Regions from separate parts of the Exiguobacterium sp. S22-S28 genome, predicted to be linked through region 2. Evidence: predicted binding sites of a transcription regulator. Region 2 holds the regulator's gene; each other region holds the start of a gene.
What was found. The regulator Rex, encoded in region 2, represses fermentation and respiration genes when NADH is low (regulators of the CRP and FNR family bind a similar motif). The targets are predictions, from matches to a motif close to TTGTGAAATATTTCACAA.
Positions count from the first base shown of each region.

Region 1: a site for Rex is predicted at 2,117-2,134, ahead of ACHA8N_RS08830 (L-lactate dehydrogenase). Genes of this name have one in related genera too.
Region 3: a site for Rex is predicted at 2,958-2,975, ahead of cydD (thiol reductant ABC exporter subunit CydD). Genes of this name have one in related genera too.
Region 4: a site for Rex is predicted at 1,491-1,508, ahead of pflB (formate C-acetyltransferase). Genes of this name have one in related genera too.

Region 1 covers NZ_JBHFFC010000026.1:424,960-430,707, forward strand. The annotation lists gene ACHA8N_RS08820 (M42 family metallopeptidase) at 1-207, opposite strand, end outside; gene ACHA8N_RS08825 (GNAT family N-acetyltransferase) at 397-906, opposite strand; gene ACHA8N_RS08830 (L-lactate dehydrogenase) at 1,076-2,029, opposite strand; gene ACHA8N_RS08835 (DUF92 domain-containing protein) at 2,196-2,975, opposite strand; gene ACHA8N_RS08840 (5-formyltetrahydrofolate cyclo-ligase) at 2,966-3,514, opposite strand; gene rpmG (50S ribosomal protein L33) at 3,576-3,725, opposite strand; gene ACHA8N_RS08850 (glycoside hydrolase family 57 protein) at 3,830-5,748, opposite strand, start outside.
Region 2 covers NZ_JBHFFC010000033.1:147,434-153,181, reverse strand. The annotation lists gene ACHA8N_RS16470 (DoxX family protein) at 1-148, shown strand, start outside; gene ACHA8N_RS16465 (flavin reductase family protein) at 172-765, shown strand; gene ACHA8N_RS16460 (hypothetical protein) at 833-1,225, opposite strand; gene ACHA8N_RS16455 (ABC-F family ATP-binding cassette domain-containing protein) at 1,225-3,126, opposite strand; gene ACHA8N_RS16450 (redox-sensing transcriptional repressor Rex) at 3,283-3,942, shown strand; gene ACHA8N_RS16445 (twin-arginine translocase TatA/TatE family subunit) at 3,942-4,145, shown strand; gene tatC (twin-arginine translocase subunit TatC) at 4,153-4,932, shown strand; tRNA gene ACHA8N_RS16435 (tRNA-Ala) at 5,040-5,112, shown strand; gene ACHA8N_RS16430 (S8 family serine peptidase) at 5,343-5,748, shown strand, end outside.
Region 3 covers NZ_JBHFFC010000006.1:7,357-13,104, forward strand. The annotation lists gene cydC (thiol reductant ABC exporter subunit CydC) at 1-1,195, opposite strand, end outside; gene cydD (thiol reductant ABC exporter subunit CydD) at 1,192-2,922, opposite strand; gene ACHA8N_RS01860 (RrF2 family transcriptional regulator) at 3,134-3,616, shown strand; gene ACHA8N_RS01865 (nuclear transport factor 2 family protein) at 3,631-4,020, shown strand; gene ypfJ (KPN_02809 family neutral zinc metallopeptidase) at 4,069-4,914, opposite strand; gene ACHA8N_RS01875 (methyl-accepting chemotaxis protein) at 5,119-5,748, shown strand, end outside.
Region 4 covers NZ_JBHFFC010000034.1:42,471-48,218, reverse strand. The annotation lists gene pflB (formate C-acetyltransferase) at 1-1,441, opposite strand, end outside; gene ACHA8N_RS16750 (hypothetical protein) at 1,789-2,220, shown strand; gene ACHA8N_RS16745 (DEAD/DEAH box helicase) at 2,249-3,424, shown strand; gene ACHA8N_RS16740 (hypothetical protein) at 3,421-4,065, shown strand; gene ACHA8N_RS16735 (sensor domain-containing diguanylate cyclase) at 4,173-5,748, opposite strand, start outside.

The sequences.
Region 1 (5,748 bases), on a different contig from region 2:
CCCCAGGGTATCGACATGAGCCGTTAAGAGACGGATTCGTGATGATTTTCCGGGTATCATCGCAAGTAATGCGCCTTTTTCGAGTTTTTTATAATCGACCCCTTCTTCTTTGAATCGATTTTCGACATATGTAAGAGCATGAACGGTAAATCCGGTCGGACTAGGAATTTCTACTAAATCACGAATCGTTTGTACAACTGCCTGCATGTCTTCCACTCCTTTTAATTTCGAATGTTTTCCCTTCTACATGATAACAAAAGATGGAACATGCGGGTATATATTCGTCCATGCGACGGATCAAGCACGGTTGCCCCATAATAAAAAGTCGTAGATTCAATTCACATTGACCCTACGACTTTTCACGCGTCTAACGACCTCATCTTGATTCAGTTTAGGTTAGACGTATTTTTTCATCCAAATGTCGTCCCGGTATGTTCCGTCTTCTAGCTTTACCGAATCCGGATCTTCTGCATAGACTTCAAAACCTAACGATTCATACAGACTTTGTGCCGCCTCATTTCCAGACAACACTGCCAAGATGACTTGTTCGACATCCGGAATTTGTTTTGCTTCTTCAATTAAAGCTTCCATCAATGCCCGACCTGTCCCGCCCCGGTAATCCGGTGAGATATAAACGGCAGAAATCATCGCCTTATGCGATTCGCGCGATAATTCATACGGCTTGACTTGACCAAAACCAAACAACTTTTCACCGTCGAACATCCCAAGCCATACTTCATCTGAGTCCGGATCGCCCTCAAGTCCTTCTTGCACGTCCTTGATGGGTGTTTGTTGTTCATCATCAAACGAATGACCAAACGCATCCGGATGGTTTTTCAATCCTTCCAGTCGAAGACTCCAATACCGTTCTGCATCTTCTTTCGTTAACTTCCGAAATGTATACATGACTGTCTTTCTCCCCTTTATGCGTTTTTCTTACTGGATACGATGACATGAAAACTCTTCTATCTTTAACATAACCTTTTTCTAGTAAAATAAAACCTAGTTTTAATCGAGAATTTTTTAGACAAAAAACCGCTCCCTTTTGATGAGTCAAAAGAGAACGGTTTTTACATCAGCGAAGAACCGGTTCCATCGTTTGGCGCAACACTTCCGCTGAATGATGGAATTTTTTAAATTCTTCTTCCGTCAATGAAAATTCAATGATTTCCCGGACACCTTGCCGATTGATGATCGCCGGAACACCAATATGGATTCCTGAAATTCCGTATTGTCCATCGACATGGGCACCAACGGTCAATATACAGTTTTCGTTACCAAGGATGGCCCGCACAATCCGAACGAGACCAAGTCCAATCGCATAATAGGTTGCCCCTTTACGTTCGATGATATGATAAGCGGCATCGCGGACATTGATATAGATCTGATCGAGGTCTTGTTGGGAATAACGATCATCTTCTGCCAATAATTCGTCAATCGTCTTTCCGTAGATGCGTGAGTTGCTCCAAGCCGCAAATTCTGTATCACCATGTTCCCCTAAGATATAGGCATGGGCGTTTCGAGAATCGATATGGAAATATTCACCCAGCATTTGACGTAACCGCGCCGTATCAAGAACCGTTCCAGAACCAAAGACACGTGATTTCGGCAGACCAGAATACTTCCAAGCTAAATGAGCCATGATATCGACTGGGTTAGAAGCAACGACGATGATCCCATCAAAACCAGACTCCATGATTTGCCGCATCATCTCTTTCATGATCAAAGCATTTTTCGCTACTAAGTCGAGTCGTGTCTCGCCTGGCTTTTGTGGCGCACCGGCAGTGATGACAATCACTTCCGAATCTTTACAATCGGAATAATCTCCAGCCCAAATGCGCATCGGCGAAGAACTGAACGGTGTTCCATGATTTAAATCCATCGCTTCCCCTTCAGCTTTCGCTTTGTTGACATCAATGATGACTAATTCTTCACATAAACCCGCTGTCGTCATTTGATAAGCAAAACTCGATCCAACAGCTCCCGCTCCCACCAACGCAACACGTGTCACTTTCGCATGTAATTCCATCCTCTATGTCCACCCTTCCAAACTAATTTAAAAGTTTGTTAACTACCTCACAAATAGATTGTAACATCTTTCACAAAGTCGCGAACATTGTGAAAACGTTCACATTTTGTCTAAATTGTGTCATTAATATCCTAACATAAGGAAAAATTACATCTACAGTTTCCACTTACCACATTCGATACACAACAAAACCAATCCATCCTGCCAAAGCGCTTGATAAAAAGTTGACCCCGTCATTTCCGAGCCATTTCCATCCTTTTACATAAATCGTAGGTAAGTTATGATGAATCCGCTTTTCTGTTTCTTTCGAGCAGACCGTACAACGAAACTTCCGCTGAATCGTACCGCCAAATAACGTATCGAACAAACTTCCGGCGATCCCGCCAGCGGTCACGAGCAACCATGTCTCGTTTGGTAACGTAAACAACAGATCACCGGCAGTCGCGATAAATAAAGCTCCGACCACTGTCGCTGATGTGCCGAGGACTGAAACCGCTCCACTCGTTCCGGCCGGAACACGATGTCCCGTGAAGAGAAACGGTTTTTTTTGCGAAAGCGGACCAATTTCAGAAGCCCATGTATCCGCATTCGAAGCAGCGAGCACAATTAAAAATAATACGAGAAACGCCGTTTGTTCCGTCCATAAAAAGCCGACCGAAGCAAAGGCGGCGACACCACCGTTGGCAAGGACTTGCCAGCCGTCACGCGCTCCATCTTTTTCAACGATTTGATTCACCGTCTGTTTTCTTCGTTTGCCAAGTTTGGATAATAGACTCGAACTCCCAAAAAAGAGCATCAATAAGATTAGTCCACTGTATCCAAACCCATAAATGACGACCGTTCCGACGACAATCGTCCAGACGGCACCGCTGATCGTCAACAGCTGTAACCGATAACCGATGTAGCCGAGTAAAAAACAAAATAGGATGCCATACATCACCGACATAAGATGACCTCGGACTCTGTCACGATTTGATCGACCGGTCGATCAAAGGATTCGACGGCAAATGCAGAAACAAGTTGGCACTCGAACGCAACTGCTAACGTATTCCCCTGATATTCAACTAGTGCCCGGTCGTAAAAGCCCCCTCCCCATCCAACACGAAATCCACTTCGCATGAAGGCACGGCCGGGAACCAAACAAAGATCGATTGTATCCAATGACCGTTCCAATGCCGTATCGTCGGGTTCCCGAATTCCCATCTTTGTCTCCACCAACCGGCTGTCCGGCAGATACTCAAAAAACTTCATCTCACGTTGCACCACTTTCGGAATCACCACCTGTTTTCCGAGTTCCCATGCTTTTTCGATGACAGGATTGGTCGGACACTCATTTCGAAACGATAAGGTGACGGCAATCGAACGGGCATTTTCCCATGCCGGAACGGTGAAGAGTCGATCATAAATCTGCTGTTCGCGTTGTTGCCGATGATCCAGCGCATCTAATTGATGCGTAATGAACTGTCGGATTTCCTGCTTTTCCATCCTGTAAGTCCCCCTTATTCAACAAAAAAGCCATCACACGAGGTGACGGCTTCCATCTCAATTATTTTACTTCACGGTGAAGTGTGTGCTTACGGAGACGTGGGTTGTATTTCTTCAACTCAAGACGCTCTGGGTTGTTACGCTTGTTCTTCTTAGTGATATAAGTACGGTCACCAGTTTCAGTGCAAGCCAAAGTAATTTTAACGCGCATGGGATTCCCTCCTATCTAGCTCTCGATGTATCAAGTGTTTTTGCTTTACATAAGGTTAAGCATACTCAAGTATCGTACCAAGAAAGGAAGTGAATTGCAACTGTTCATCCGTTCTTTTTCGGAATCATTACATGCTGATATGGATTTTCAAGGTCCACTTGGAATGTCCGTAGTTCTTTTTCGACATGATAATCGTGTTCAATTCCGTCGCGCGCTTCTTCCCGCTCGAGATAAACCACGTCCGAATGTCGCAGTGCTTCCCCTTCAAGTCGTTTGATGGCAACGACGAGTCCGCCTGTTCCGCCCGGAGAACGTTCACCTTCCAAGTCATACACATTGCTCACAAGTGGCAACTCATTCACTTCAGCAAACGATTGTGCAGCTGAAGACGTCTCCATATTAAAGTTGTGAACAAGACGGAACTCAACGATTTTATTTAATGCCTGTGCTTGACGCAAGATGGCAAGATTCAAACCAGCCAATTGATTGTACGTCTGAACGAGCGGTAAACCGTTGACCTCAACATGGTAGACATGGACACCGTCTTGGTGTTGATACCCAGCCGACGCGCCTGATGTGATGACATAAACATTTTCACCAGAAGCTGCGAGACGTTTCGCAAACGCTGCAATTGGTCGGTTCGGATCATCATATTGACTCGTTACAAGCAGAATGGCTTCCTGATTCCAAGAGGTGTCCCGCTGAACTGCCACATAGTAATCATGAGGCGTCAAGAATACATCCGGTTCAATGTCTGTGTCTTCCAAAAATGGATATTCGGCATAACGTTCGTCCAGCCAATCCAGCGACAACTCATGTGCATCCAAGCGCCGCTCCGTCTCTTCAAAGCGCTTGATATGTTCGCGGAACCGGTTTGCTGCATACTGCGCTGTCGTCTGTCCATCAAGAATAAACGGCCAGTCACTCGAGACAGCAAGAAGATATTCCCGAATCAACTGACGTTTGGCTTTAACCGTCAACTCATCCTGATGACGATTACGGGCAACAATACCTGCCAATCGTTTTTCGAGTTGGTGCAGGTGGCGGATCATCCAATCATTCCGTTCATTGATCCAGACATCAGCATATCCTTTACGTCCCCATGTGCCCATTGCAACATGCACGGTCTCGATATCTTGGAAATGGCGCTCAAGGAACGTCGCCGGCGAGATGGATTCGATTCCGTAATCTTCAAATCGCTCCATTGCCTTTCCGAGGAAGTCTGGACCTTCAAACCACCAATGTCCAAACAACTCCGCATCAAATGGTGCGGTTACAAGAAACGGTGGGAAATCTTGTCCGCTCTGCTCATCTAAATGATTGGCAAGTGCTTCAGCAAAATCAGTTGCATGAACATCCGTCCGTTTCCAAGCCCAATCACGAACATAATACTCTTTTTGGTCTGATTCGCCCGTCACTCGGTGCAACTTTAAGCCTGTATCGTAACGAAGCCCTTCCGGATGCATGAATTCGGCAATTTGATCCCATTCCCGGTCATACGCGAGATCGCGGTAAAACTCACGGTAATCCGGATGTCCCGGATAACCGATAACGGAACTCCAAATGCGACCCGAGATGATTTGATCACGTGGGAACAACGCGACGCCATGTGGAGAATAAACAGGTGCCCCGATACCGTGTTGTGGTGTCGGATCCGCATTGAGAATCGAATGTTCATCAACGAATGTATAACGAATTCCTTCCTCGTACATGATTTTGTCAAGACCCGGCGTATAGGCACACTCCGGCATCCAAAGACCAGTCGGGCGATATCCATAATGCCGTTCAAAACAATTCAGTCCCGTCTGAATTTCAGAGCGTGCTGCTTGTTCCGACAGCATGTGTGGACTGAATCCATGTGTTGCGGTACATGTCATCAACTCAAGATAGCCCTTTTCTTTATAATGACGGAATGCTCCGTTTAGATTACGGCCCCAATACTCAAACGTGACTTTTAAGTCATGATACCGTTCTTTATAAAACAACAGCGCATCTCGCTCTTCCTTCACCAAGTCACGTTTCA
Region 2 (5,748 bases):
GCTCATCGCCATCATCAAGGTCCACGGTCAAAATGGTTACTGGGTCACACAGAACGGGTACGAATACAACATGGCCCTGATCGTCATCGCCCTCGGCGTCGCATTGATTGGTGCTGGAGACTATTCGCTCGCAGCCATGCTCGGGTGATCAGAGAAAGCGGGTAATGAACAATGAAGTTTGATCCACAGTCACTCAGTCCAAAAGAAAATTATAAATTGTTGATCGGGAGCATCATCCCGCGACCGATTGCCTTCGTGACGACAAAAGGTGCGGACGGAACGATTAACGCTGCGCCGTTTTCGTTTTTCACGGTCGCCTCAAGCCATCCGCCGCAATTATTGATCGCAGTCCAAAAGACGGATCAAGGGGAAAAGGATACGGCCAAAAATATCTTACTCAATCAGGAGTATGTCATCCATATCGTCAGTGAAGAGATTGTCGAAGCGGTCAACGAAACGGCAGCCCCGCTCGCTTACGGTGAAAGTGAACTGGAGCGGACGAATCTAACGTTGATCGACAGTGATTTGATTGACGTCCCGGCAGTTGCGGAAGCGAAGATTCGCTTTGAACTGAAACTGACACAACACGTTGATCTGGAGGCAGCTGATTTATTGATCGGTGAAGTCGTACGGTACCATGTCGCGGATGAACTCGTAGACTCGTTCCGGATTGATGCCGACGGTTTAGGCGCGATTGCCCGTCTCGCGGGAAATGATTACGCCAAGATTGGTGACATCTTCACGATTGCACGTCCTACGAAATAAGACAACGCCATACCAATAGACGAGGAAAGCAGATTCGATATCCGCTTTCCTCGTCTATTTTTGTTGCCTATTCCATTTTATGACGTTTACTGTACTGGAAACCGTCCAGTAGATAAAACAGAACGGCGAGCGCCCAAATTCCGACACAGCTGATCAAAAACGCGGTCAGAGGAGAGACAGCCCCGTAATACATAATGATCATCGGATCGTTCAGTGCAACGAACGATTGGGTCGTCAGCAACGTGCAAATCAGACCGGACAATAAACTGATGAACAGTCCGCTCCACGTCTGGATGACAAGACCGATCATACAGGAAATTAAGATGAACAACGGATAAACGGCGTTAAACGCATCCGGACGAATGAAAGCCGAGACATAGTCCGCATACATCGGGACGAAATAAAGCACACCGGACAATAATCCTTGGATCAGGTTGATGACATAACTTTTCGAGCGCATCAGTGGAACGACTCCCACTGTTCCATCAGGTCAAGCAGGTCAATATCAATCTGATCGCGTTCGGCTGAGAGGGCGGTTGCTTTCGGGATATCATTAAAGACTTCCGGTTCACACAACAACTGTTCGATTTCGACCGACCGGTTCTCTAACCGTTCAATCTCTTGTTCGAGTTGCTCGAGCTGTTGTTTCTTTTTGCGTGCTTCTTTTTGTGCTTCTTTATCAATCGTCTTCGTCGAAGCGACTTTGATCGCTTTGGCTTCTTCCGCTTCAAGTCGGGCAATTTCTTCTTTTTCGGCTTTTTTCTCCATGTAGTAGGAGTAGTCACCGAGATAATCGGTTACGCCATCGCCACTCATCTCAATAACACGGGTCGCGACACGGTCGATGAAGTACCGGTCGTGGGAGACGAAGAGCAACGTTCCTTCGTAGTCGACGAGGGCGTTTTCGAGGACCATCTTCGAATCGAGATCCAAGTGGTTCGTCGGCTCATCCAGCACAAGCAGATTCGTTTTACGTAACTTCAGCTTCGCGAGTGCCAGTCGTCCGCGTTCACCGCCCGATAATTCATGGACGAGCTTGAAGACATCATCTCCGCTGAAGAGGAACTGTCCAAGCACGGACCGGACTTCCTGCTCGCGCATCAACGGCCATTCGTTCCAAATCTCGTCGATGACTCGGTTGCGGTCGTTCAGTTCCGCCTGCTCCTGATCGTAGTAGCCGATCGAGACACCTGTGCCGAAACGATAGTCACCAAATAACGGTTTCAGACGGCCGACGAGGACTTTCAGCAACGTCGACTTGCCAATCCCGTTTGGTCCGACAAGCGCGAGCGACTCGGCACGTTGCAGCCTAAACGTGATATTTTTTGAGACGGCTGCTTCATAGCCGACCGCAAGTTGATTGACCTGTAACACGTCATTGCCGCTTTGTTTCTCAATCGGGAACGACAGGACAGTACTGCGTTCGTCGCCGTCCGGTCGATCGATCCGGTCGACTTTCTCAAGGCGTTTGCGAACACTTTGCGCCCGTTTCGTCGTCGTCGCGCGGGCGATGTTACGCTGGATGAAATCCTGCATCTTCGCGATGTCTTCCTGCTGTTGTTCGAACTGTTTCATTTCCTGTTCGTACAGCGCCGCTTTTTGTTCGAGATACTTCGTATAATTACCGGTAAACTTCCGGGAGACGTTGCGGGACAATTCATAGACGACGTTGACGACTTGATCGAGGAAATACCGGTCATGGGAAACGATCAAGGCGGCGCCGCGGTAACCGGATAAGTAACTTTCAAGCCAAGACAGTGTATCGATGTCCAGGTGGTTCGTCGGCTCATCGAGAATCAACAGTTCCGGTGCCTGCAGCAACATCTTCGCCAAAGCGAGCCGGGTCCGCTGTCCACCGGAAAGCGTCTGAATCCGGCGGGAATAATCGTCCGGATAAAAGCGCATCCCGTGTAAGACGGAGCGGATGTTGGCTTCGAACTGATAACCGCCGGCTTCCGAGAAGTCATGTTGCGCTTGATCGTATGTTTTCAAGAGACGGTCGTAGGCAGTCGGATCGTTTAATATGTGTTCCATGCCCATCTCGATTTCCATCCGGCGTAACGCCCGTTCTTGATCCTGCAGGTGTTCGAACACGGTCAGCATCTCATTCCAAATCGATTCGTTGGACTCAAGTCCGCTGTCCTGAGCGAGGTAACCGATCCGCACTTCCTTGCTCTTCATGATTTCCCCGGAGTCATGCGACAGCTCGCCGGCGATGATTTTTAAAAGTGTCGATTTTCCGGCACCATTTCGTCCGACGAGGGCAATCCGGTCCCGTTCCTGTACTTCGAGTTTAATATTTTCTAAAATCGGCTCAACGCCGAATGATTTTGAGAGTTGGTTTACTTGTAAGAGAATCATATCCATCCATCCTTCCACCCCTTAGTCTATCACGAAAAATCCTGCCGAATATAATATTTGTTACTCTATGTGAAGTGGTTTACAATCAAGGAGAGTAGAATTCTTTGCAATGATTTGGGTGCCACGTCAGAACGTGGACGAAGGGGGAACTGCAGTATGAATGGGCCAGACACAAAAATACCACAAGCAACGGCGAAACGACTGCCGTTATATTATCGTTTCATCCAGAGTCTTTACAACTCCGGCAAGCTGCGCGTCTCGTCAGCCGAGCTCAGCGAAGCGGTCAAAGTCGACTCGGCGACAATCCGTCGTGACTTTTCCTACTTTGGGGCGTTAGGGAAAAAAGGGTACGGTTACAATGTTCAACATTTGTTAACATTTTTCCGAAAGACACTCAACCAAGACGAGGTCACGAATGTCGCCTTAATCGGGGTTGGACACCTCGGAACAGCGTTTGCAAATTATAACTTTTTAAAGAATAATAGTACTCGTATCGTCATCGCGTTTGACGCGGATGAGGACAAGGTCGGAACGACGACACAAGACGTTCCGATTTACCACGTGTCAGATATGAAAGAACAAATCAAAGCGAACCATGTCGACGTCGCCATCTTGACGGTACCGTCCCAGTTCGCCCAGTCAGTAGCGGACGAGTTAGTTGAGTATGGTGTGACCGGCATTCTGAACTTTACACCGGCACGATTAAACGTACCGGCCCATGTTCGCGTCCATCACATCGATCTGTCGATTGAGTTGCAGTCGCTTGTTTATTTCATGAAGCATTATTCGCAATCAGCTGAAGGAGTGAAATCATAATGGAAAACTTAATCCCGTTGACACTTGGTATCGGCCCGGGGAGCATCGCCTTGATCGGCGTCGTCGCTTTAATCATCTTCGGACCAAAAAAATTACCGGAACTCGGCCGCGCTGCCGGTCAAACGTTAAAAGAATTCAAGAGCGCGACAAACGGCATCATGGAAGATGATAAAGACAAAAAGGACGAAACGAAAGAGAAGTGAGTGAATCATGGCGATCGATCAAGAGCAGAGTATGACGACGCACTTAGATGAACTCCGGAAACGGATCATCTGGTCGCTCATCATCGTGGTGGTCATGTTCGCTGCAGCTTTTCCGCTTGTCCGTCCGCTTGTACGTTTTCTGCAGGCTGACTTAAAGGAGCTCGGAATTGGTCTGAACGCTTTTAACGTGGCTGATCCACTGATGTTATATCTGAATCTTGCGTTCATCATCGCAATCGTCTTGGCGTCACCGTTTTGGATGTACCAGCTTTGGGCGTTCATCCGTCCCGGTCTGCATGACCAAGAGCAAAAAGCGACGTTGACGTATATTCCAGTAACGTTCTTCTTATTTTTAGCTGGTGTTTCATTTTCTTACTTTTGGTTGTTACCGTTTTTACTTGAAGTATCGACAGAGCTCGGACAAGAGCTCGGCATCGAACAAGTCATCGGCGTCGAGAACTATTTCAGCTTTTTGATCCGCTTGACGATCCCGTTTGGAATACTGTTCCAACTGCCGGTCGTGACGATGTTTTTGACACGCCTTGGACTCGTGACGCCGTTCTTCATGCGGAAGAATCGGAAGTATGCCTACTTTGCGTTATTCGTCGTCGCGGCGTTGATCTCACCGCCGGACGTCACTTCGCATTTAATGATTTCTGTCCCGTTGTTCGTCTTATATGAAATCAGCATCCTGATTTCAGCGCGGACGTATAAAAAAGTACTGATCTTGGAGCAACAAGCAGAACTGGAGCGACAGGCGGATTTGATGCGTGAGTTGAACGATTAATAAGAGATTCTCTCGTGCCATCGCGGCAGGGAGAATTTTTTTGTAAGCGGTCTAATTTTATATTGAAAAAATGAACAGCAATAGGTATACTCATAATAGAAACACACGGGGGCTTAGCTCAGCTGGGAGAGCGTTTGGCTGGCAGCCAAAAGGTCGTCGGTTCGAGCCCGATAGTCTCCATATCGTTTTACCTGAAAACTCTTGGGCAACCAAGAGTTTTTTTGTTGACCGGATAACAGATGGGGAATTTAGGATAATGGTTATAACGATGGCATAAAACGGTAAAAAAACAAAAAAGGATTGAAATTGAATTGTATATGATAAGAAAGTTAACTAAACTAAAAATACAGAATTTTCGTTTAATATTCTTTTTTTGTCAAACACTACATTTTTAGAAAAGAGGAAATCGAATGAAGAAAAAGAAGATTGCTCTGATGGCAGCTGCCCTCATGACATCTTCCAGCCTGGTTCATGCCGAGGGACTTACGTCATCACAAAAAGTGAATGTCCAAAAGCCACAAGCACTCTCAGTGAAAAAAACAGGGCAGGAAAAAACATACAGTCCAAATGAAAAAGTCCGGATTGTCGTCGAACTCGATCAAAAAGCGGCGATTGAACACGCACAAGCTCAAAATAAACGGTACAGCACATTAAGCAATACCGAAAAAGTCATACTCAAGAATCAAATCGTCAATAAGCAGAAGGAAGTCAAAGCAACGATTGCCCAAAAAGACATTGCGGTTTCTTATAAAGAAAGTTTTACGACCGTTTTGAACGGGTTCAGCGGAGAAGTCAAATACGGTGAAATCAAAGAAT
Region 3 (5,748 bases), on a different contig from region 2:
TCTCTTGACCGGGCGTTCCCTCAATCCGAATTCCGTCTGCCGGATACATGCGCAACAACAGTTGCAGTAAGGTCGATTTCCCGGAGCCGCTCGCTCCGACGACTGCTGTTTTGCTGCCGGCAGGAAACGTCACGCTGACGTCTCGTAAGACCGGACGTTCCTGATCGGGAAAGGCAAACGTGACCTGTTCGGCCCGGAGTTCCGGTGCCCGTGTCAGCTCAAACGGACGATAGTTCGGTTCAACCGTCGCTTCGACCACATCATCGAGCCGTCGCGCCGCGTGGCGGCTGTCTTCAAAGAAGCCCGGCAAAATCGCCATTGGGGCTGCATTTTCAAACACCGTCAACGAGGTCATGACGAGTAAGGCCAGGAAAACACCTTCGAGCTGACCGTCGGCGACCAGATAAGCACCGAGACCAAGGACAATCCAGGAAATGATCAAGGTGGCGAGTGTGTTCCATGCAAGATTCGAGACGGCGTGCAGCCCGTTACGTTTTTCTTCCGCGACGTACCGCGCTGCGACAGCATTCAGTTCTGCTTCCTTGTTTCCGAGTTGCTGATAGATTTTTAAGTCACGATAACCTTGGAACAATTCTGTCACTTCCGTCGACAGTTCCCCGCGCCGTGCCCGAACGGACCGCGCAAAGCGTTGTTCCCGGTAGGCAAACCAGCCGGGAATGATGAATCCCGTCAACAGAAGACCGATCACGAGGACAAGCGCAACACTGAGCGAAAAGAAGCTGACGAAAAAGATCGTACAAAGAAAAACAAGCACTAAGATGATCGGTGGATAAACAACACGTAGAAACGTATTTTGCAGACTTTCGACGTCGCCGACGATTCGTGCGAGCAAGTCACCGCTCCGGTACTTGGCAAAGATGCCTGGTGCGAGCGGTTCAAGCCGTTTATAAAACGTCGTTCGTAAATCACTGAGAATCGTAAACGTCGCCCGGTGCGAATAATAGCGTTCGGCATAACGACTCGCCGCCCGCGTCAAGCTCGACAGCTTCTGTAAGGCAATCAAGACAGCCAGTGTCTGGATCGGTGGCAACAGTGCTGCTTTCGAGATTAAAAATCCACTTGCCGCAAACAAACCGACCGCTGTGACTCCAGCCAGAACACCGAAGAAAATCGAGAAGACGATGTCTCGTTTTTGGTGCAACATCAAGCGAAAAATTCCCATCAACTCTTTCATCGTGTCTCCTCCCCCCGTTGAACGGCACGCATCATCGCATACTCCGATTTACGTCCCATCAACTCTTCATGTGTCCCCCGGTCGACAATCCGTCCTGCTTCCAGAATGACGATTTGATCCGATTGTTCAATCGTATGCAACCGGTGGGCGACCGTGATGACGGTCGCTTCACGTCCTAAAACCGTGATTGCTTCTTGCAGCAACCGTTCCGTCTTGACATCAAGACCGGTCGTCGGTTCATCAAACAAGATGATGTTTGGTCGTTTTAAGAACGCACGCGCCAAGGCGACGCGCTGCTTTTCTCCGCCGGATAATCCGCGTCCGCCTTCCCCGATCACTGTATCGAGTCCGTTCGGCAACTGTCCGATCAGTTCTGTCAGACCGGCGTCAGATGCGGCCTGTTCAATCGCTGAACGGGATGCCTCGCGTAATTCACCAATCGCAATATTCTCCGCAAGTGTCCCGGCATACAAATACGGATGCTGGGAGATATAGCTCAGTTGGCGGAACCAGCTTGCTTCGGTAATCATCTGACGGGGTTGACCGTCAAGTAACAGTTGTCCGTCCTGCGGATCGGCGAGACCCGCCAATAACTGAAGGACCGTTGATTTGCCGGCTCCGCTGCGACCAATCAACGCGACCTTCTGATACGGTTCGATCGCAAGATTCAGTTCGGTCATCGCAAACCGGGCATCGCGGTATGAAAAAGCGACGTCCTTTAATTCGATCCGTGGTGGACGGGCTGCCGGTAGTTCCGTCTGTCCGAAAACGACGCTCCGGTCATCTTCCGTCAGTTCCGCCGCAATCTGTTTCGCGGCCGCGACACTGCCCCGTCCCGTATGGAACGCTGCGCCCATTTCCTTTAACGCCAGATAGTATTCCGGTGCCAATACCAACATCAAAAAGGCCGGGACAAAGGTGATGCTTTGGAACAGAATCAAGCGTAAGCTGACTTCAAGCGCAATCATTCCCATACTGAGCATCGAGATGAATTCGAGCATCAATGATGACAAGAAGGCAAGTTTCAGCACCGTCAACGTCGCATCCCGAAAGTCGAGGCTACTCCGTTCGATGACGTCCTGTTGGGCCTTCGCCCGACCAAATAACTTCAACGTCGTCAGTCCCTGTAGCGTATCCAGAAATGTTCCGGAGAAGGCATTCATCTTCTCCAGCTGCGTATCGGCCCGATTTTGGGTCATGATTCCGATGACGATGTAAAACAACGGAATGAACGGGGCTGTAATCATCATGACGAGTCCCGTGACCCAGTCATAGCTGAAGGCTGCGATCAGCACCATCAGCGGGACGATTGACGTCTGGATGACTTTCGGCATGTACTGACTGTAATAACTGTCCATCTCATCGACCGAATCCAGCAGGACACTGACCTTTTTTCCGGATTGTCCTTCAAGCATCGATTCAACGGAGTTTTTCGTATATTTCGCAACAAGTGCCTGGCGTAAGTCTTGTTTGACCCGTGCCGCAAGATTCGTCCCGAGACGTCCGTTCCAATACGTGACGCCGACGCGCAGGACAAGCATCAACAACAGGACACCAAGCAACGGAATAACTGCCGCGAACGGATCTTCTTGCAGAAAAATCCGATCGACGATGATGACGATCAAATAGGATTGACCGATGACGGCAACACCCATTAAGACGGCTGCCAGCATCAGTTGTATTAAAATTGAACGCGGAATCGTGATGATTCCTTTAAGTGGATTCATAATCAAACGCCCTTTCACAAAGTGTGAACGACTTTTAGTGAATATTTTCACATATCGTACATTCAGTATACCGAATCCATTCTGTTGATGCCACGGGTATGCTGTTGAAAAGGTGTGACGGTTTTGTGAGAGACATTTTACTGGACAATTCATTGATCTGATTGTATCGTGGACAATAGTTATCCACGATATACAAAAAGGAGAATATCTTATGCAAATGAAAACCGGTGTTGAGCAATCGATCTACGCCATGCTGTTATTGACGTTTTTACCGGATAAAGGGGTCCTGCCGGGCGAATTCATCAGCCAACAACTCGGTGCTTCCCCGACCTATTTTCAAAAACTGCTCCGGAAGCTCGTTCATGCGGATCTGCTGATATCCGTTCCCGGAGCCAAAGGCGGGTTCCGTCTGAAAGCTTCACCGGAACAAATTCGTGTTTTTGATGTCTATGAAGCGATTGAAGGCAAACAATCTTTGTATGCGTCAAGCGGAGTCTTTGAAGATTTGATGGGCATCCAAAACCAAAACATCTGCTTATTGTCCGACTTGATGACAGAAGCCGAACAGTCGTGGCAATCGACGCTCAAACGTGAAACGATCGATTCGATCCGCCGTGAAATTTATTTAAATTGTCCGCCCGATCATCTAACAAAACTGCAGGCTTTAATCGAAGAAAAAATGATTCGTAATTAAAAGGAGAATGACCGATGACTACTACGACACTTGACCGCTATTTTGATTTATTTGACGCTTCCCGGACCGACGAACAAGCCTTTACGGACTTGATTTCCCTTTTCTCAGATGATATTACCTTTGTCCTCAACGGACAGGAACAACACGGGATTGACGCCTGGAAACAGTTTGTCCGGATGGTCTTTACCACCAACCAGGATATTAAGCACATGTATGCAGGATGGCTGCCTTCCGAAACAGGCGATACGCTTGAAACACGATGGGCCGTTTGTGGTAAGCGTGCGGACGGATCGGTCTTCACGCAAGACGGAACAGATATCGCCCGACTGGATGCAGACGGAAAAATTGTCTACCTCGCCAATGTCCCGGACGATACTACGATGTTCAACCAATACAACGATTAATCTAAAACAGGCATCACTTCGTTATGAAGTGGTGCCTGTTGCTCATGCTTATAAGTTCTTCGCTTTGAAGGTATCGCCGCCTTCAATCGTTCCGTTGTCAAATCCTTTTTGGAACCAACGTTCCCGCTGCGCAGACGTCCCGTGCGTAAAGCTTTCCGGCACGACATAGCCTTGTCCTTTTTTCTGTAAGGTATCATCGCCGACGGCATTCGCGGCACCGAGTGCTTCGTCGAGATCCCCTTCTTCCAGCAAGTTTTGTCCTTGCGCGTGATGCGCCCAGACGCCCGCATAATAATCCGCCTGCAGTTCAAACCGAACGAGATACTTGTTAAATTTTTCTTCGCTCATCTTTTGACGGAGCGGCATGATTTCGTCCGATGTTCCGAGCAACGTCTGGACATGGTGACCGACTTCATGAGCGATAACATACGCCATTGCAAAATCACCCGGTGCGCCGTATTTCGTTTGCAACTCGTCATAAAAACTTAAATCAATGTATAATTTCTGATCGCCCGGACAATAAAAAGGTCCGACTGACTTCCCAGCTTCCCCACATGCTGAACTGACTTGATCGGTATATAAGACGAGGGTTGGTTCTTTATAGGTCATACCGTCCTGTTTAAATTCTTTGGTCCACACTTTTTCCGTATCCGCTAACACAACGGATACAAAATCAGCCGCTTCTTTTTCTTTGGCAGTTTCCTGGTACTCGCCTTGGCTGTCACCTTGCGAATCTGACAGCCCCCCGAGGATGTCCGCTGGATTCCCGCCCATCAAAGTAACGACGATTAAAATGATGATTCCGAGTCCGCCACCAATCCCGGCGACTCCTTTGCCGCCCATTCCCCGCCGATCTTCGACGTTCGAACTTCTTTCTCTGCCCTTCCATTTCATGCGCGTTCCTCCTACAAATCTCAATGCATTTCTATACCCCATATTGTGTCGGTTTAGCCATGATTTCCTATTTTAAAAATTAATGTTGTTTTAAATATCTTGAAGCTAAACAATCTGAAATGGCCAACCGATAGTGAGATACATTCAGCGTGTGCATTCGTGCTTTATTTCAGCTGCATCTAAAAATTGGAGGAATTTTATTTTATGAAACACCGGAATCAGCTTATGCTTGGGATTAGTTCGTTTGTTGTCATCTTGTCACTCATCGTTCATGGTTTACACCGATTCACCATTTTTGCTGACGGCTATCAAATCATTCGTGGAAACGTCAGTGCCGCCTCACCAATCGCTCTGACTTGGATTGCGTTGTTGCCGGTGTTCTGTTTGCTTGCTGCTGCAGTCCTGTACCGAATGCGCCCGCGCAGTAAAAACGTACCGCTTCTGTTGACGGTGACGTTAACTTTTTCCAGTATGTCGATTATCGCTGGCGGAAACGGACTCGTCGAATACCATTTCTCGATTTTCATGGTGTTGGCCTTGATTGCCTACTTCCGTCGGATTGATTTGATTCTTGTCAGTACCGTTCTGTTTGCCGTTCAACATTTTGCCGGCTTCTTTTTTGCACCGGCGTTGATTTGCGGGACGACCGGTTATCCATTCAGCATTCTGATGATTCATGCTGTCTTCCTGATTTTGACGAGTGCTGCGCTCATCATTCAAATCGCTGTTCAGAATAAGGAACGCCAAGCGGCGTCACGCCGTGAAGAAGATGCGACGAAATTGATTACGAATGTCAGTCAGCAGATTGAATCTCTGGTCGGCAGTTTGAAGACC
Region 4 (5,748 bases), on a different contig from region 2:
GTTCGGCCAACCAGTCGAGCTGACGGTCGTAAGCCGCCATGACCGTTTCATAATCCAAGACATCGTCGAGAATCAAATCGGTTTTCGGCGCAACTTGGATTTTGAGTTTTTCATCGATGCCGCCATTTAACGTATAGAGGAGCGCTTTTGCCAAGTTCGCGCGTGCTCCGAAAAATTGCATCTGTTTTCCGATTTTCATGGCAGAGACACAACACGCGATGCCGTAATCATCGCCATAAACCGGCAACATCAAATCGTCGTTCTCGTACTGGATCGAACTGGACAGAATCGACATTTTCGCACAAAATTCCTTGAAGCCGCGCGGCAATTGCGTCGACCAAAGGACGGTCAAGTTTGGTTCAGGGGCCGGACCGAGATTGACCAGTGTTTGTAAGAAGCGGAACGAACTTTTCGTGACGTTTGAGCGGCCGTCTTCACTCATCCCGCCGATCGATTCCGTAACCCAGGTTGGATCGCCGGAGAACAAATCATTGTAGTCCGGTGTCCGAAGGAATTTGACGATCCGCAGTTTCATGACAAAATGATCGACGAGCTCCTGAGCGGTTTTTTCCGTTAAGCGTCCGGTCTGCAAATCACGTTCGATATAAATATCGAGGAACGTTGAGACGCGGCCAAGCGACATCGCGGCACCGTTTTGTTCCTTGATGGCAGCAAGATAAGCGAGGTAGACCCACTGGAACGCCTCTTGTGCCGTTTCCGCAGGACGGGACAGGTCACAATCATAACGATTGCCGAGTTCGGTCAGTTCCTGCAACGCACGAATTTGCTCATTCATTTCCTCACGGTCGCGAATCATCGATTCGGACAAAAAGCCACCACGGTTCTGTAAGTCTTGTTTCCGTTGCTCAATCAAGTACGCTGTTCCGTATAACGCAACGCGACGGTAATCACCGATGATCCGACCACGTCCGTAAGCATCTGGAAGTCCGGTGATGATACCTGCTTTTCGAGCGGCGCGCATTTCGGGAGTATAGGCATCGAAGACACCTTGATTATGTGTTTTCCGGTATTCACTGAACGTCCGTGTCACGGTAGGGTCTGCCTCAAAACCATAGGCCTCGAGCGCATCGTTGACCATCCGGATGCCGCCGTTCGGGTGAATTGAGCGTTTGAACGGTTCATCCGTTTGGAGACCGACGACTTTTTCTAAGTCACGATCGAGGTATCCAGGACCATGTGACAGGATTGTTGATGGTGTCGCAGCGTCGACGGCATATACACCACCGCGTGTCCGCTCTTCGCTTGTCAAATTCATGATTTGTTGCCACAGTGTTTCCGTAGCAACTGTTGGACCTGCAAGAAACTGATCATCCCCTCGGTATTCTGTCCGATTTCGACGGATGAAATCAGCTACGTCAATCTGATCGTTCCACGTTCCTGTTTCGAATTGTTGCCATGCTGGTGTTTTTTCAAGTAACATCACGAACACTCCTTTGTTTGTAAGGTGATCAGTCCAAGATATATCCCTTATGTGAATAGTGTAACAAACATAAGGTGAGAAGAGTTTTACATCCCGGTGAAAGCGTGGGAGACTTGAAAAACGTTGGTATATAAGGAGTCACTCAAATGTGTACCAGTTATCGGAATATGCTCGGAAAACAGAAAAAGGGCGAAATACAGCCATATTTTAGAATCTGTATCACTATTTTCATACTCATCTGAACAAGACAGTTTGAAGGGTGATAAAAGTCACACCAGGTTATCTTGTATTTTTATGACGTATCGTTGACAATGAAAAAGGGAATATAGACCGTGGAGGTGCATGAAATGGATTTTTTGCTGTTGGAAGACCGTGCCGATTATAGAACAGGTGATTGGGTGACGTTAAAAGTATCGACTGAAGGAACGCCACGAACGGGAATGATTACGGAGTTTGAAGAAGACGGGTTTTGGATTCGTTTTGAAGATGACTTTGATTTTGAAGACTTTATCGGATACAAAGAAAAATACTTGGCGAAGCTGATACGTCGTCCGAGTGATGTCCGATTCGATTATCCGGTGCTCAGTCAGTTTCCGAAACTGGCGGACGAGCTTCAAGACCGGGTCATTCAAGGGTTTGAAATTTTGACGGAAGAAATAAAAAATGACAATGAAGTGGTATATCACATCCGGCTCATCGATGCAGGAAATGAGTATACGCAAACGTTGCGTGGTTTACGTGACGAAACGACCGATCAATTTGAATATGTCACAGAATGATGCATAAGAGAGTAGGAGAATACACGTTATGGACTTTATGAAACCTTTTATTACAGAAGCATGGGAACGCGCCCGCTTCGAAAAAATGATGCCGGTTCAAGAACAGGCAATTCCATTATTACGCGAAAGAAAAGATGTGTTGGTTGAAGCACCGACTGGGACCGGGAAAACATTAGCATATGTCATCCCGGCATTAGAATTGATCGATGAGAATGAACCGCATATTCAAGTCGTGATTACAGCACCGACACGTGAACTGGTCATGCAGATTCATCAAGTCATCCAACTGTTTTCGCAAGGAAGCGGCATTAAATCAGGTGCTTTTATTGGTGGCGTCGAACTCAAACGTCAGCATGAGCGTCTGAAGAAAAAACCGCAGATCATTGTCGGGACGCCGGGACGACTTGTTGAACTGATTGATTCTAAAAAACTAAAGATGCATAAGGTAAAATTGATTGTTCTCGATGAAGCCGATCAAATTTATGAGAGTGGAATGAGTGTTTCAGCAACTCGGATTGCCAACAGTGCGCTGCGTGATCGTCAACTGGCCTTCATCTCGGCGACTTTACCGGAACGGACAGCCGAATGGGGAAAAACGTTATTTGCGAATGAGCCTGCACGGATTAAAGTGGAGCGTGTTATGAGTACGCAAGTGAAATTTGGTTATATCGAGATGTCACGACGTCTTAAGCCAGAATACTTGCGTCGACTGGCGAACATGCAGGGTGCGAAGGTATTGACGTTCATCAACAACCGTTCATTCCTCGGACCGTTAAACGGCGAACTGAGTAAGTTCTCATTAAAATACCGAATTCTTGACGCTGAAAAAGGAAAACGGGAACGGATGGAAACACTCCGCTCATACAAACGGGGGGAATTCCCGTTGCTCGTGACGACAGGCCTTGCGGCTCGCGGGCTCGATATTGAAGCCGTTACGCATGTCGTGCACTATGATTTACCTGAATCCTTTGATGATTTCGTACACCGTTCTGGACGGACGGGACGTGGAAATGCTTCTGGAATGGTATTGGCCCTTGTGACAGATCACGATTTGAGACACCTGAAGACGTTAACTAAACAAATGGGTGTGGAATTAGAAGAAATGGAGATTTATCGTGGGGAAGTGATTCCAAAACGAGAAGAAACTGAACCCCAAACCATTAAACGCCCGGCGAACCCACACCGGAAAGGACCGACACGATGAAGAGCGAACGAAAAATCATTCCTTTTCCGACGTCAGTATCTGAAGCGGAGATGAATACGGCGCTGAAAACGATGTACCAAGAAGCGGCGACAGCGAGAAGTACGGATTGGGTCGCATTCATCGAAGAAATTGCAACGGAAGGACGATGGTATTTAAAGGACGCCGAGTTATTCCGTGATTTATTCGTCGATTGGGCCATCTTCTACGAGACAGATGAGCAAGGGAAGACACCACACGGTCGTTTTCTCGAACAAGTCAAAGAAGATATGTCGCCTGGGCTGTATCGTGCTTTACGCGGCTTGGCGGATCCGGTACCTTCCTTGTTTCTCGTTGAAGAACATGGAGTCGTTGATATTATGTCTAAACAAACCTATCAGACTGATTTAGCAGAGATCGAAGTCGAAATCGGTGATTTATTGATTGGAAAACTTCTCTATATTTCCGGGAAGTGGCGATTTGCGATTGCCTACATGAAGGTTGCGAAAGCACTTGTGCCGGAAGTCCGGATTCTGTTAGCGGATTTTGTGGATGAGGTGGGTGACGATGCTTTGTTACGGCAGTATCCGGAATTTTGCGCCGAGCTGATTGATTTGTTGCTTGACATCGAAGAGGGAAATATTGCACCACGTCCTGAAGAATAAGAATCAGTAAAAGACAATTTTAAAGCACGCTTCCTGCATTTTCGAAAAGAAAATGCAGGAAGCGTGCTTTTTTGTAGAAACAGGAGAAGTGTACTTCGATTCCGACTTCAAAAATCGAATGGATAGATGCTGATGCCGTTTTTTTCTTGATGTTTAACCCGATACATGGCGAGATCAGCATGTTTCAACCATTGCTCAAGACTGGAGTCTGCGGGATAGTGCGCCACGCCGACGCTTGCTGTAATGTGTAATGTTTGTCCCTGATGCATGTAAGAAGAACTAATCGGCTGCATCAACAGTTTGCAGCGCCGTCTCAAGGACAGCTCATCTTCAGCAGTGGTCAGGAAAGCAAACTCATCACCACCGAGACGATAAACGGATTCATCGGACTGGAGCCCTTTCGAAAGACGCCGGGCGACTTCCACTAGCACATAGTCGCCTGCTTCATGACCGTAGGTATCGTTAATCTGTTTGAAACCGTCCAAATCAATTAAGGCTAAATAATGAAGTGCAGGTACCATTTGATGAAAGGTTTTTTCGAGCGCTCTGCGGTTCCTGATACCTGTTAATCCATCATGATAGGCATGATATTCAATTTGCCGTTGTCGGTTCATTCGATCGGTTACATCATGAAGAATCAAGAAACGACCGACTGGAGCCTGCGCAATCACGATTGGAATGGTCATTAACTCGAATTGTTGCTTTAACTCATTTTCATAAGACGAAACACCTGAAGTCAAAGCGGTTTGGAGATGATGAAGGGCATCAGTGGTCTTCTCAATGGTCATTGCGGGAAGATCAAATATGTGTTGGGCTGCCCGATTCGCATAAATCGGTTGCTCCATTTGATTAAAACGGATAATCGGATCAGGATGTCCTAAAAACAGCGGAATTACTTGCTGTTCGCTTTCCTTAATCTGTTCCGTTCGTCGTCCGACGCGTTCAGCTAATTGTTCATTACGGGTATCGAGTTGTCGGACGATCGAGGTATGCTGTCTCGTAATTAAAATTTGCCGGATGATCAATAAAAATAAAATGATGAAGAGATCTCGTTTTTCTCCTTGTTGTTCCATAAGGTAGTGAAAAAACAACGGGAGTGACAGAAGGGGAAGCCAGGCCCGACGTACAATCGATGAGGTGTTGGTTCCTTCATGGATATGATCAATGTGCCAAAGAATTGCCGCACTTTGGGCCAATCGAATCAGAATCGGCGAAAACATCAAATACTGGCTCGTAAATGCCGGAAAGTAAACGGATGATATCTCATACAGACCACGAATGAAAATCGATAAAAATAATAAAAACAATGTTGTCCGCGAAACCCAGTGTGTGTCTTGAATAAAGAAAAAGTAGAAAAAGACAAACAGACCAAGCGATGTATTGACGAAGACGACGAGCGAATAGGGGAACATGTTAATCGTCGGGTCCACCAATCCGTTTAGAATATGAAAGGCGACAAGTGCTAAAAAAATCACTAAAATCATCGCATCCATAAAAGCTAACACATGTTGACCAAAACTTTTTTTAGAGACAATCCGGTAAAAAATCGCATATAAAAATAAATAATGGGACAAAGAGAATAACATCAGACTATGGAGTCCTGATATGTAAGGAAGTGAAGTGAACAGGTGAAGCGTTTCTAAAATTGAACCGATTACGGATAACGATAAAGAACCTAAGGCA